DNA from 2 places in the Pseudonocardia sp. P-1 genome. Region 2 is predicted to be linked to the other one. Evidence: riboswitches for the same ligand, from Rfam matches in the RefSeq annotation. Region 2 holds a riboswitch; the other holds the start of a gene.

Region 1 (7,090 bases), 1.2 Mb from region 2:
CGACGTGACGACCTTCGACCCGCTGCGCGACCCCGCGCTCCCGGCGGGCACGGCCGCGCTCGTGCTGCCCGGCGGCTTCCCCGAGGAGCACGTCGGCGCGCTCGGGGACAACGCGCCGCTGCGGGCGCAGGTCGCCGCGCTGGCCGCGTCCGGGGCGCCGGTGCACGCCGAGTGCGGCGGGCTGCTGTACCTGTGCCGCGACCTCGACGGGACGCCGATGTGCGGGGTCCTCGACGCGTCGGCGGGGATGACACCGCGGCTCACCCTCGGCTACCGCGACGCGGTCGCGGTGTCGGCGTCGCCGCTGTTCGCGGCGGGTGAGCGGGCCGGGGCGCACGAGTTCCACCGGTGCGCGGTCACCCCGCGGGCCGGGGCCGCCCGGCCTGGGCGTGGCGCGGCGGCGAGCCGGAGGGCTACGTCGACGCCCGGGTGCACGCGTCGTTCCTGCACACCCACCCGGCCGGGGTACCCGGCGCCGTCGCCCGGTTCGTCGCGGCGGCCCGCGCCGGGGCCCCGGCCGCGCTCGCATGATCACCGGTCGTGGAGTGGAGCGTCCGCGGGCCGAGCGCTCCGCTCCACGGCCGGTGGTCACCGTCGGGGTGGGGCTGCGGCCGGGCACGTCCGAGGCCGCGGTGCGCGCGCTGCTGGACCGGGTGGCCGCCGCGCACGGGCTGGAGCTCGGGGACGCCGTCGTCGCCACCCTGGACCGGCGGGTGTCGGAACCGGGGCTGCGGGCGGCCGTCGCACCGCGGGAGCCGCACGGGTTCGCGGCCGCCGCGCTGGCCGCGGTCGCGGTGCCGAGGCCGGATGCCCGGGTGGCCGCGGCCGTCGGGACCCCGTCCGTCGCAGAGGCCGCCGCGCTGCTCGCCGCCGGCGACGGGGCCCACCTGGTCGTCGGTAAGACCGCTGGTCAGGGCGTCACCGTCGCCGTGGCCGCCCGATCGGCGGATGTGGGATTGCCCTCCGGGGTCTCCTCCGAAACATGCGGGCCCGGCTATCGTCCGGCGTCGCCGTCGAGCGGGGGGCCCGCGCAGGGAACCGCTGCCACCGCCGGGCGTCGGAGTCCGGGAGAGGAACGTCGTTGAACGCGCACCACGAGCAGTACCTGGTCGGGCTGGACCTGGCCGGCCGCCGGGCCGTCGTCGTCGGTGGGGGACAGGTCGCCCAGCGCCGTGTCGCCCGCCTGATCGCCGCGGGAGCGGTCGTCGAGGTCGTCTCGCCCGAGGTCACCCCGGCGGTCGAGGGCATGGCCTCGGCCGGGGAGATCACCTGGACGGCCCGCCGCTGGACCGACGGCGATCTCGCCGACGCCTGGTACGCGATCGCGGCCACCGACGAGGCCGCGACCAACGCCGCCGTCGTCGCCGAGGCCGAGCGGGACCGCGTGTTCTGCGTCCGCGCCGACGACGGCGACAAGGGCACCGCGGTCACCCCCGCCACCGGCGGCTACGACGGGCTCACCGTCGGCGTGCTGGCCCGGGGCGCGCACCGGCGGTCCGCGGCCGTGCGCACCGCGCTGGTCGAGGCGCTGGCCGCCGGTGTCGTCGACGAGTCGGCCGAGCCCCGCGGGCGGGGGTCGCGCTGGTCGGTGGCGGCCCGGGCGACCCGGAGCTGATCACCGTGCGCGGCCGGCGGCTGCTGTCCCGCGCCGAGGTCGTCGTCGCCGACCGGCTCGGCCCGCGCGACATCCTCGACGAGCTGTCCCCCGAGGTCGAGGTCATCGACGCCTCGAAGATCCCCTACGGCCGCGCCATGGCCCAGGAGCGGATCAACGAGCTGCTCATCTCCCACGCCCGGGCCGGGAAGTTCGTGGTCCGTCTCAAGGGCGGTGACCCGTTCGTCTACGGCCGCGGGTTCGAGGAGGTCCAGGCGTGCGCCGCGGCCGGGGTGCCGGTGACCGTCGTCCCGGGCATCACCAGCGCCTTCGCCGCACCGGCCGTCGCCGGGACGCCGGTGAGCCACCGCGGGGTCGCGCACGAGATCGTCGTCGTGTCCGGGCACGTCGCGCCGGGTGACCCGCGCAGCCTCACCGACTGGACCGCGCTGGGCCGGATGACCGGCACCATCGTGCTGATGATGGCCGTGGAGCGGCTCGGGAAGTTCGCCGAGGCGCTGATCACCCACGGCCGCCCGGCCGACACCCCGGTGCTGATCGTGCAGGACGGCACCACCCGGATCGAGCGGTCGGTCCGCGCGACGCTGGAGACCGCCGAGCAGGTCGCGGCCGAGCAGGAGATCAGCCCGCCGGCGATCGTCGTGATCGGGCCCGTCGCGGGGCTGCAGGCGCCCGTCGGGGGGTGACCCGACAACCCGTTGCACACTGCAAGTTTGCAATGTGCAACGATCGCGGGCGTGACGGACGAGATCGATGACGTCGTCGATGCGGTGATGACCGCGAGCCGGGCGATGCTCTCCGTGGTGGCCCGGTCCCTGGCCGCCGCGGGCGAGCGCACCGGCGGTGACACGGCCGGCGACGTGACCCTGCCCCAGTACCGCGCGCTGGTCGTGCTGGCCCAGTACGGCACCCGGCGACCGGCCGACCTGGCCAGGGCGCTGACCGTGTCGGCGTCGACGGCGACCCGGATGTGCGACCGGCTGGTGACCCGCGGCCTCGTCGCGCGCACCCGCACCGGTGACGACCGCCGCGAGGTCGCCGTCGCGCTCAGCCCGGCCGGGCGGGCGCTCGTCGACGAGGTCACCCGGCTGCGCCGCGCCGAGATGCACCGGCTGCTCGCGACGCTGCCCGCCGCCGAGCGCGCCGCGGTCCGCGACGCGCTGCGCCGCTTCGCGGAGGCCGCGGGCGAGGTCGGCGAGACCGACTGGGCCGTCGCGCCCGTGCCCGCCGAGGACGGTGCCCGGTGACCGCGGTCCGCGCGATGCACCGCGCGCTCGTCGGCACCCGGCCGGGGCTCGTCGGCCTGGCGACGGTCATCGGGATCGGCGCCGGCATCGGGTCGGTGCTGTTCCACGAGCTGATCCTCGGGGTGACCTGGCTGGTCACCGGCCGGGAGGACTTCTCCGACGCCGGCCGGGTCGCCTCGCCGCACCTGCCCGGGCTGGGGGTCTGGTTCCTGCTCGTCGCCCCGGTGCTCGGCGGTCTGGTGTACGGCCCGCTGGTCCAGCGGTTCGCGCCGGAGGCCCGCGGGCACGGGGTTCCGGAGGTGATGCTCGCCGTCGCGCGCCGGGGCGGGCGGATCCCGGCCACCGTCGCCGCGGTGAAGGCGCTCGCGTCGGGGATCTGCATCGGCACCGGTGGCTCCGTCGGCCGGGAGGGCCCGATCGTGCAGATCGGCTCCGCGCTCGGCTCGGCCATCGGGCAGTGGCTGCGGGTGCCCGCCACCCGGCTGGTCCTGATGGTCGCCTGCGGCGCCGCGGGCGGGATCTCCGCGACGTTCGACGCCCCGATCTCCGGGGTGGTGTTCGGCCTGGAGCTGATCCTGCGGTCGTTCAGCGCCGAGGCGTTCGGCGTGCTGGTGATCAGCTCGGTGGTCGCGAACGTCGTCGCCGAGGTGATCGCCGGGGACCGCGCGATCCTGACCCTGCCGCACTTCGACCTGGGCAGCCCCGCCCAGCTGCCGCTCTACGCGCTGCTCGGGCTGCTCGCGGGGCTGCTGGGCTGGGCCTTCGCCCGCATCCTCTACGTCGTCGAGGACGCCTGCGACGCCGTCTGGCGCGGCCCGGAGTGGCTGCGCCCGGCCGTCGGCGGGCTGCTGCTCGGCGCGCTGCTGCTGGCGCTGCCCCAGATGTACGGCGTGGGCTACCCGGTGCTGGAGGCCGCGATCGGCGGCCGGTACGCCGTCGGGTTCGTGCTCCTGCTCGTCGTCGGGAAGATCCTCGCCTCCAGCCTCACGATCGGCATCGGCGGGTCCGGCGGCGTCTTCGCGCCGTCGCTGTTCGTCGGCGGCACCGCCGGGACCGCCTTCGGCTACGCCGCCGCGGCCCTGTTCCCGGCGCTCGACCTGCACCCCGGCGCGTTCGGCCTGGTCGGCATGGCGGCGGTGTTCGCGGGGGCCGCGCACGCCCCGATCACCGCGGTGCTCATCGTGTTCGAGCTCACCGGCGACTACGCCCTGATCCTGCCGCTGATGGCCGCCGTCGTCCTGGCCACCGGCCTGTCGAACCTGGTGTCGCGGGACAACATCTACACGCTCAAGCTGCTGCGACGCGGGATCGACCTCGCCGCCGACGCCCCGACCGACGAGGCGCTGCGCCGGGTCGTCGTCGCCCAGGTCATGCGGCCCGCCGACGGCACGACGCCCGACCCGGAGCTGCCCGCCCTGGACCCGGACGGCTCCGTGCACGACGTCCTCGGGGTGCTCGCCGCGCACCGGGGCGCCGCGCTGCCCGTGCGGGAGGGGCCGGACGGGCCGCTGCTCGGGACGCTGACCGAGCACGACCTGCTCGACCATCTGCGGGGAGTGGCCGGGCGGGGGACGGTTGACCGCTGACCCGGTCGCGTGATGGGCTCCGGCCGACGACGGAACAGGAAGCCGGTGCGAGTCCGGCGCGGTCCCGCCACTGTCACCGGGGAGTGCCCTCCCCACACCGGCGCCACCGCCCGCGAGGGTGGGAAGGCCGGGGAGGGCGTACCGATCCGGGAGCCAGGACACTGCCCGTCGTCGCGGATTCCCACTGATGAGGGCGCGGACCCTCGAGGAGGACATGCGATGAGCCACGACCTGGTGGTGCTCGGTACCGATCCGTCCGGCGACGACGCGTCCCGCACGGGTGCGCACGACCTGCTGGCCGAGGCCGGGACGGTCTTCGCCTTCCCGCAGGCCGAGTCGACCGCCCTGTTCTACGCCGAGGCGTGGCGGGTCGAGCCGGTCACACCGCGCGACGCCGTCGCCCGGATCGGGGCCTGGGCCGCCGCCGGGCCCGCCGATGCCGCGGTGCTGCTGGTCGGGGGCGACCCCGCGGGCGACGCCGCGCTCGGCGCCGTCCTCGACGGTCTGGCCCGCACCGCTCCCACGCTGCGCGTCCGGATCGCCGAGGGCAGCCGCGTCGCACCGCCGCACCGCAGCCCGCTGATCGGCTGAACCCACCCGGGGCCCGGGCTCAGCCCCGCCAGCTGCCCAGCGGGTCGGCCCGGGTGAGGTCCGGGTCGGCGGCGTCGAGCGTGCGGGTGCGGCCGGGGCCGGTGAGCGCGGTCTCGAACCGCACGGTGACCCGCCCGTGCCCGGCGCCCTGGACCCAGCCGTGGCCGTGCTCGGGGTGGGCGACGTCGTCGCCGGCGCGCCAGGGCCGGTCCGGGTCGGGTTCGCGGTCGGGCCGGTCCGGGCGGAGCGGGCCGGGCGCGTCGCCGGACTCCTCGATCGCGCCGGGCCCGGTGGCCGCGTCGTTCTCCGGAGCTGCGTCGAGCACGGTCACCCCCGCCGCGGCGGCCGGGCGGGTGGCCGCGGGCGGGGCGTCGGGGGCCGGGGCCGTCGTCCACCCGCTCTCCGACGGCACCGCGTCGAACAGCGCCAGTGGCGGCTCGTCGCCGAAGCCGGACACCGACACCCCCAGCAGCCGCACCCCGCCCTCGCCGACGGCGCCCTCGGCCAGCCGCCGGGCCACCGCGACCAGGGTCGCCAGGTCCCGGGTCCCGAAGGGGGTCGTCTCGGACCGGGTGTGGGTGGTGAAGTCCCCGGTCCGCGCCTTCACCGTGACGGTGCGGGCGGTCCGGCCGTCGGCGACCAGGCGCCGGTGCACGGCGACGCAGATCGACTCCACCGCGGTGTGCACCGCGCTCATCGCGGTCAGGTCGGCGTCGAACGTCGTCTCCGCGCTGATCTGCTTGGCCGCGCCGCGCGGGGCGACCGGACGGTCGTCGACACCGCGGGCCAGGCGGTGCAGCTCGGACCCGACGGCACCGCCCAGCACCCCGGCGACCTCGCGGGCGTCCATCGCGGCGAGCTGTCCGATCGTCTCGATCCCGATCTTCCGCAGCGCCTCGCCGGAGACCGGCCCGATGCCCCACAGCGACCGCACCGGGAGCGGGTCGAGCACGGCGGCCTGCTCGGCGTGAGCGATCACCCGCAACCCGTCCGGCTTGGCCAGCTCGGAGGCGATCTTCGCGACCTGCTTGCCCGACCCGGCACCCACCGAGGCGGGCAGCCCGGTGCGCTCGCGCACCGCGCCGCGCAGCCGGGTGCCCCACTCCCGCACCCGGTCCGGGGAGGCCCCCACGAGGTCGGGCGGCTCCACGAACGCCTCGTCGACCGACACCGGCTCGAGCACCGGGGAGAACTCGCCGAGGACGGCCATGACCTCCTCGGACAGCGCCTTGTACAGCGAGAACCGGGGCGGCAGGACGGTCGCGTGCGGGCAGCGCCGCCGCGCCTGCCCCATCGGCATCGCCGAGCGGGCCCCGAACACCCGCGCCTGGTAGCTCGCCCCCGCGACGACGCCGCGCGGTCCCGCGCCGCCGACCAGGACCGGCCGGTCGGCCAGGGTGGGCCGGGTCAGCTGCTCGACGGAGGCGAAGAACGCGTCCATGTCGAGATGCAGCACCCAGCGGTCGGCCGCCGCGGTCACCTCACCATCACCCGTGCATCGTGCCCCGGCGCACCGACAGGACCGCGTCGCCGTCGGCGACGGTGACGACCGGGGCCACCGGTCCCGCCCCGGCGACGGCGCCCGGGTGGTCGTCGAGGCCGGTGGCGACGTCGGCGACCCACCAGCTCCCGCCGGTGCCGGTCCAGCCCAGCACCCGGGCCGGGGCGTGCGGCGGGGACAGCGTGATCGCGTCCATCGGGCTCGACAGGCCCTCGCCGGTGGCCTTGAGCAGCGCCTCCTTGCGGGTCCAGGTGACCAGGAACCCGGTGCCGTCGGGCGTGCCCGCGGCGAGCTCGGCGGGGGAGAGGGCGTGCCGGACGAGGCCGTCGAGGCCGGACAGCGGGCGGTGCGCCTCGACGTCGACGCCGACCGGGCCGGTCCCGACCGCGACGCCGACCAGCGCGCCGGAGTGGGTCAGCGAGAAGCCGGGGTCGTCGCCGCGCCCGGCCAGGCGCGGCTTGCCGTGCGGCTCCCCGCAGCGACAGGTCCGGTCCAGGACGAGCGCGGCGGGGTCGGTGTCGAGCCGCTCGGCGAGCACGAGCCGGGCCAG
Region 2 (7,090 bases):
AGCAGCGTGCCCGCCTGCACCACCGGCAGGTCCTGCGCGACGACGGCCCGGTGCAGCAGCCGCCCCAGCCCCGGGATGCCGAACACGACCTCGACCACCACCGAGCCACCCAGCAGCCCGGCGACGAACATCCCGGCCAGCGCGGTCACCGACGTCGTCGCGAGCCGGGCGCCGTGCCGCCACAGGACCCGGTGCGCACCGAGGCCCTTGGCCCGGGCGACGAGCACGTGCGGCCGGGTCAGCACCCCGGCGGTCTCGGCGCGGACGAGCTGCGCGGCCAGGGCCCCCGGGTAGGCGGCGAGGGTCAGCACCGGCAGGACCAGGTGGGCGGGGTCACCCCAGCCGAGCGCGGGCAGCGCCCCGGCCCACACGGCGAACACCAGCACCAGCCAGGGGGCGAGCACGAACTCCGGCACCGCGACCCCGGCGACCGTGCCCAGCCCGAGGAACCGGTCGAGCGCCCCTCCGGGACGGCGCGCCGCGTACACCCCGGCGGGGATGCCGACGACCGCAGCCAGGGCGAGGGCGAGCACCGCGAGCAGCCCGGAGACCGTCGCGGCGTCGGCGATCTGGCCGGCGACGGGGGTCCGCGCGACGTAGCCGTGGCCGAGGTCGCCGCGCAGCACCCCGCCCAGCCAGCGCAGGTACTGCTCGGTGACCGGCGCGTCCAGGCCGAGCGATGACCGCAGCCGCGCCTCGGTCGCCGGGTCCGGCACCGCCTCGGCGCTGCGGGCACGCAGGACCGCCCGCGCCGGGTCGACGCCGACCAGCCGCGGCAGCGCGAACACCAGCACCGACGCGGAAAGGAGCACCGGCCCGACGACGAGGAGCCGGCGCAGCAGGAGCCCGATCACCCCGTGGTCGGGGAGAGCTGCGGCAGCACCGGGCGGATCTGCAGCGGATCGGGGACGAAGCCCGTGGCGCCGCGCAGCACGGCGGTGTTGCGCGGGTGCACGACCATGACGCCGACGGCGTCGCGGGTCAGCATCGCGGCGGCCTCGCGGAACAGCTGTTGGCGGGCCGTCGGGTCCTCGGTGGAGTTGAGCCGGTCGACCAGCGCGTCGTAGGCGGGGCTGCAGTACTGGTCGACGGCGTAGCTGCCGTCGCAGGTGTAGTCCGAGGTCAGCGTGCTCGCCGCGTCCGGGAAGTCGGACAGGTAGCTGCGCGAGTTGAGGAACATGTCGTAGTCACCGGCGAGGACCTTCGGCTCCTGGGCCTCGTAGTTCCCGACGGTGATGTCGACCTTCACCCCGGCGGCACCGAGCATCGCCTGAATCGCGTTCGCCAGCGCGGGCAGCTCGGGCCGGTTCGGGAAGGTCCACAGCCGCACGGTGAGCGGGTTCTGCTCGGTGTAGCCGGCCTCGGCGAGCAGCTGCCGGGCGCGGGCGACGTCGGCCCCGGGCGGCGGCGCGGTCTCGCCCCAGGGCACGGCCGCGCCGAACAGGTCGGCCGCGGGTGCGGCGCCCCCGGCGAGGACCTGCTCGGCCAGCACCGGGCGGTCGATCGCCGCGGTGACGGCCTGGCGGACCCGCAGGTCCGAGAACGGCGCCGCGGACTGGTTGAGCTGCAGCGGCACGGTGCGCGCGTTGGGGTACTCGACGACCTCGGCGCCGGCGGCGCGGACCTGCGCCAGCTGGGCCTGCGGCAGCCCCTCGGCGAACTGGACGTCGCCGGCCTGGATCGCCAGCGCGCGGGCCTGCGGGTCCTCGACGTAGCGGACGGTGACCCGGGCGGCACCCGCCGGCTCGCCCCAGTAGTCGTCGTTGCGGACCAGCTGCGCGGAGTCGGCGCCGCTGACCGAGTCCAGCACGAACGGGCCGGTCGCGGTGCGCAGGTAGGCCGGCGCCCCGCCGCCGGCGTAGGCGGCGGGCGCGAGGATGCCGAGGTTGCCGCTGGACAGGCGCAACGGCATCACCGGGTCGGGCTCGGTGGTGGTGATCCGCACGGCGTCGGCGCCGTCGGGGGTGACGGCGAAGCCGATGCCCCGGATCGCCCGCGGCGGGGCCTCGACGCCCGCGACGTAGCGCAGCGCCGTGACGACGGCGTCCGGGGTGAGCGGGGTGCCGTCGTGGAACCGCACGTCCTGGCGCAGGGTGACCCGCCAGGCGTTGCCCTGCTGCTCCCAGCCCGTCGCGAGCATCGGCGCCGGGCGGGCGTCGGCGTCGACAGTGGTCAGGGTCTCGGCGACGCCGAGGGACTGCAGCCGGGCGCCGTCGTCGGCGTCGAAGGCGTAGTCGGCGCGCGGCGGGAACTGCAGGGCCACGGTCAGCTCACCGGCCGGGTCCGGGGTCCCGGCGCCGCCGGTGCCGGCACCACAGCCGGTCAGCACCAGGGCGGCGGCCGCGAGCAGCGCGGCCATCTTTCGTGCGATCACTCCATATGACTACATCTGATCATCTGTTCAATCAATGGCGCGTGAGCAACGCCCCGCGGCCGGGGAGCCGCGGGGCGTCGCGACGCGGGCTCAGCCGGTCGTCGCCGAGTCCCGGACCAGGCGGGCCGCGGCGACCAGGTTGGTCAGGGCCGCCACCGTCTCCGCCTCACCGCGGGTCTTCAGCCCGCAGTCCGGGTTGGCCCACAGCCGGTCCGGTCCGATGTGGCGCAGGGCCGCGCCGAGCTGCTCGACCAGCTCGTCGGCGCCGGGGACCTCGGGCGAGTGGACGTCGTAGACGCCCGGGCCGAGCCCGCGCGGGACCCCCGGTCCGAGGTCGGCCAGCACCTCCATCCGCGACCGGGCCGCCTCGACGGTGGTGACGTCGGCGTCGAGCCCGTCGATCGCCCCCACCACCTCGCCGAACTCGGAGTAGCAGAGGTGGGTGTGGATCTGGGTGGCGTCGGCGACGGCCCCGCCGGCCAGCCGGAACGCGTCCACCGCCCAGTCCAGGTACCCGGGCCGGTCCCGCTCGTGCAGGGGCAGCAGCTCGCGCAGCGCGGGCTCGTCGACCTGGATGATCCGGATCCCGGCGGCCTCCAGGTCTCCTACCTCGTCGCGCAGGGCCAGCCCCACCTGCCGGGCGGTGTCACCCAGCGGCTGGTCGTCACGCACGAACGACCAGGCCAGGATCGTCACCGGGCCGGTCAGCATCCCCTTGACCGGCGCGTCGGACAGCGACTGGGCGAACCGCGCCCACTCCACCGTGATCGGCCGGGGCCGGGACACGTCCGAGTGCAGGATCGGCGGGCGTACGCACCGCGAGCCGTAGGACTGCACCCAGCCGTGCTCGGTGGTGGCGAAGCCGTCGAGGTGCTCGGCGAAGTACTGGACCATGTCGTTGCGCTCGGGCTCACCGTGCACCAGGACGTCGAGCCCGATGTCCTCCTGCAGCCGCACCACGCGGACGATCTCCTGGCGCATCCGCTCGGCGTAGGTGCCGGTGTCGATCACACCGGAGCGGTGCGCGGCCCGGTCGCGCCGGATCTGCGCGGTCTGCGGGAAAGAACCGATCGTCGTCGTGGGGACGACGGGCAGGCCGAGCGCCGCGCGCTGGACCTTCGCCCGGACGTCGCCGGGACCGCGCCGGTAGTGGTCGGGGCCGAGCGCGTCGAGCCGGGACCGCACCCGCTCGTCGCGGCGCGCGGTGGCGGCGACCCGCTCCCGGACGGCCCGTGCGGCGTCGAGCTCCGCCGCGACCGCGTCGGGTCCCTCGCGCAGGGCCCGCCCGAGCAGCACGACCTCGGTGACCTTCTGCCGGGCGAACGCCAGCATGTCGACGACGTCGCCGGGCAGAGCCGTCTCCGCGGTCAGGTCGTAGGGGACGTGCAGTAACGAGCACGACGTCGAGACCTCGACCCGCCCCGCGACGCCGACCAGCCGCTGCGCCGTCGCCAGTGCCCGGTCCAGGTCGGTGCGCCACACGTTGCGCCCGTCGACGACGCCGGCCAGCACCACCTTCCGGTCCAGCCCCGGGACCGCCGGGTCTCCCACATCGAGGGCGTCCAGGTCGGTGGCCCCCGCGACGAGGTCGAGCGCCAGCCCCTCGACGGCCGTGGCGGCGAGCGCGGGCAGGGCGGGTCCCAGCTCCCCGAAGTACGACGCGACGAGGATCTTGGGCCGCCGGGTCGCCGAGGCGAGCCGGTCGTAGGCCCGGCGCAGCGCCGCGACCTCCTGCGGCGTCCGGTCGGCGGCGAAGGCGGGCTCGTCGAGCTGCACCCACTCCGCGCCCGCCTCGGCGAGCTCGGCGAGCAGGTCGCGGTAGACCTCGACGAGCGGCCCGAGCAGGTGCAGCGGGCGGAAGCCCTCCGGTGCACCGTCGGCCGGCTTGGACAGCAGCAGGAAGGTCACCGGCCCGACCAGCACCGGACGGGTGGTGATCCCGCAGCGCAGGGCCTCGCGGAACTCGTCGAGGGCCTTGCGGCTGCCCGGCGCGAGCCGGGTGTCCGGGCCGACCTCGGGGACGAGGTAGTGGTAGTTCGTGTCGAACCACTTGGTCATCTCGCAGGCCGGGGCGCCGGTGCGGCCGCGGGCCATCGCGAACAGCCGCTCCAGCGGGTCGGCGACGCCGGCGAAGCGCTCCGGCACAGCCCCGACCGCCAGCGCGGTGTCTCCGACGTGGTCGTAGAACGAGAACGTGTTGCCCGGCACCGAGCCGAGCCCGGCGTCACGCAGCCCGGTCCAGGTGTCGCGGCGCAGCCCGGCGGCGACGTCGTGCAGTGCGGACGCATCGGTCCGCCCGGCCCAGTACGACTCGGTCGCCCGCTTGAGCTCCCGGTCCGGTCCGATCCGGGGGTACCCCAGGACGGTGCTGCCGATGGTGCTGCTGGAAGGAATGCTCACGGCCCTCTCTCCTCGCGAGTGCGGTGGAGGACCCGTCGCCGGCACGGGGCGCCTGCGACCGCCGGGCACGACGGTGCCCGGTCGTCCGCCCGGTCCTCCCGCGAGGCCACGGATCCGCGCACGCCGGACGGCGCACGCACCGGCGGCAGGTCTTCGGACTCACGGGCGCACTGCGCACACCTACTGGCCGTCGCTTCCCGGGATCACTCCCAGTGCTGTTGACGGCGGTCGTTCCCGTTCACCGCTGCGGGGCAGTCCCGGATTCCCACCGGGTTCCCTCTTGCCTCGTGACGCCCCGTCGTCGGGCCGGCACGAACCGTCGGCGAGCCGACAGTACCCCGGACCGGCCGGACAGACTGTTGCCGAGCGATCCCTGTTGCCATACATTGGCATTACTGTCACACCCTCCCCGGCGGCCGGGTCGAGGGCGACCTCACCCTGTGCCCCTCCGTTCGGAGGGGGAACCTGCCCGGTCTCCCGAGGGGTAATGGCGAGCACCCCTGTGCCCGCGGCCACAGGGGGCATAGCGTGCGGTCTCGACCCATCCACCTGCCTCAGAAAGGGCTGACATGCAGGTAGACGAGCTGCTCAAGCCGTTCCCCATCAAGGAGTTCCACCCGTTCCCCCGTGCGCTCATGGGTCCGGGGTCGCACGAGCTCATCGGCCCGGAGGCCCTGAAGCTGGGCTTCAAGAAGACCCTGGTCATGACGTCGGGCCTGCGGGGCACCGACATCGTCCACAAGATCGTCGAGTCGATGAAGTACCACGGCCTCGAGGTCGTGCTGTACGACAAGGTCGAGTCGAACCCCAAGGACTACAACGTCATGGACGCTGTGGGCCTCTACCAGCAGAACAACTGCGACTCGTTCGTCTCCATCGGCGGCGGCTCCTCGCACGACGCCTGCAAGGGCGCGCGCATCTCGGTCGCGCACGACGGCCGCAACGTCAACGAGTTCGAGGGCTTCAACAAGTCCGAGAACCCGGCCAACCCGCCGCACATCGCGGTCTCCACCACGGCCGGCACCGGCTCGGAGACCTCGTGGGCCTACGTCATCACCGACACCACGACCGACCCCGACAACCCGCACAAGTACGTCGCGTTCGACGACGCCTCGGTCACCACCCTGGCGATCGACGACCCGGTGCTCTACTACGACTGCCCGATCGACTACACCGCGCAGTGCGGGTTCGACGTGCTCGCGCACGCCTCGGAGCCCTACGTCTCGCGGCTGGACTTCCAGCCGTCGCTGGGCAACGCGCTGCACGCGATCAAGCTGACCTCGCAGAACCTGCGCAAGGCCGTCTGGAACGGCCAGGAGCTCTCCGGCCGCGAGGGCATGATGTACGCGCAGTACATCGCCGCCCAGGCGTTCAACTCCGGTGGCCTCGGCATCATCCACTCGATCAGCCACGCGGTGTCGGCGTTCTACGACACCCACCACGGCCTGAACAACGCCATCGCGCTGCCCCGCGTGTGGGCGTTCAACATGCCCGTCGTGTACGAGCGCTTCGCCGACATCGCCGAGGCGATGGGGGTCGACACCCGCGGCATGACCAAGCCGCAGGCCGCCGACGCCGCGCTCGCCGCCTCCATCCGGCTGCTGCGCGACGTGGGCATCCCGGAGAAGTTCGCCGACGTCAAGCAGGACACCTACTCGAAGAACCGGCTGGGCACCGGCCCGACCAAGTTCTACGAGAACGCGCCCACCATCGTCGGTGACGCGGCCGACGTCGACCGGATCACCAACCACGTCCTCGGCGACGCCTGCACCCCGGGCAACCCGAAGGAGTGCACGTTCGAGACCGTCCGCCCGGTCGTCGACCACTCCATCAACGGTGACCTGGACGACCTGCTGACCTGATCCGCAGGTCAGTACGTCCACCGTCGCACCAGCGGGCCCAGCCATCCGAGGTGATACTCGGGTGGGTGGGCCCGCTGGCTGCGGCCCCGCTCTTCTCCGCACCAGAGCCGGTGCGGCCCGCGAAGGAGATATCCGCGTGTCCGAGGCTGTCGTCCCCACTGTGACCGAGGCGGCGGACGCCGTCGCCTCGACCGGTCCGTTCGAGTCCGTCGACCAGGTGATCGAGACCCTGCGGGAGCAGGGCTACATCGCCGACACCCGCCTGGCCACGACGGTGTTCCTGCTGACCCGGCTGGACAAGCCGCTGCTGCTGGAGGGGCCCGCCGGGGTCGGCAAGACCGAGCTGGCGAAGATGCTCGCCGTCGCCACCGGGCGCCGGCTGCTGCGCCTGCAGTGCTACGAGGGCCAGGACGAGACCAAGGCCCTGTACGAGTGGGACTACGGCAAGCAGCTC

What was found. Region 2 has a riboswitch for cobalamin ahead of metE (5-methyltetrahydropteroyltriglutamate--homocysteine S-methyltransferase). Riboswitches for the same ligand answer to the same signal wherever they lie in the genome.
Region 1: another riboswitch for cobalamin. It lies ahead of AC0GKK_RS24195 (hypothetical protein); the one in region 2 lies ahead of metE (5-methyltetrahydropteroyltriglutamate--homocysteine S-methyltransferase).

What each region holds. Positions count from the first base shown of each region.
Region 1 is NZ_CM176614.1:4,917,576-4,924,665, forward strand. Features, by position in the region: partial or broken gene AC0GKK_RS24170 (cobyrinic acid a,c-diamide synthase CobB) at 1-531, shown strand, start outside; gene AC0GKK_RS24175 (cobalamin biosynthesis protein) at 546-1,085, shown strand; partial or broken gene cobA (uroporphyrinogen-III C-methyltransferase) at 1,082-2,301, shown strand; gene AC0GKK_RS24185 (MarR family winged helix-turn-helix transcriptional regulator) at 2,353-2,862, shown strand; gene AC0GKK_RS24190 (chloride channel protein) at 2,859-4,448, shown strand; cobalamin riboswitch at 4,446-4,632, shown strand; gene AC0GKK_RS24195 (hypothetical protein) at 4,668-5,039, shown strand; gene AC0GKK_RS24200 (DNA polymerase IV) at 5,059-6,519, opposite strand; gene AC0GKK_RS24205 (4'-phosphopantetheinyl transferase family protein) at 6,527-7,090, opposite strand, start outside.
Region 2 is NZ_CM176614.1:3,689,463-3,696,552, reverse strand. Features, by position in the region: gene AC0GKK_RS18205 (ABC transporter permease) at 1-854, opposite strand, end outside; gene AC0GKK_RS18200 (ABC transporter substrate-binding protein) at 851-2,374, opposite strand; gene metE (5-methyltetrahydropteroyltriglutamate--homocysteine S-methyltransferase) at 2,465-4,774, opposite strand; cobalamin riboswitch at 4,902-5,110, opposite strand; gene mdo (NDMA-dependent methanol dehydrogenase) at 5,344-6,636, shown strand; gene AC0GKK_RS18185 (AAA family ATPase) at 6,773-7,090, shown strand, end outside.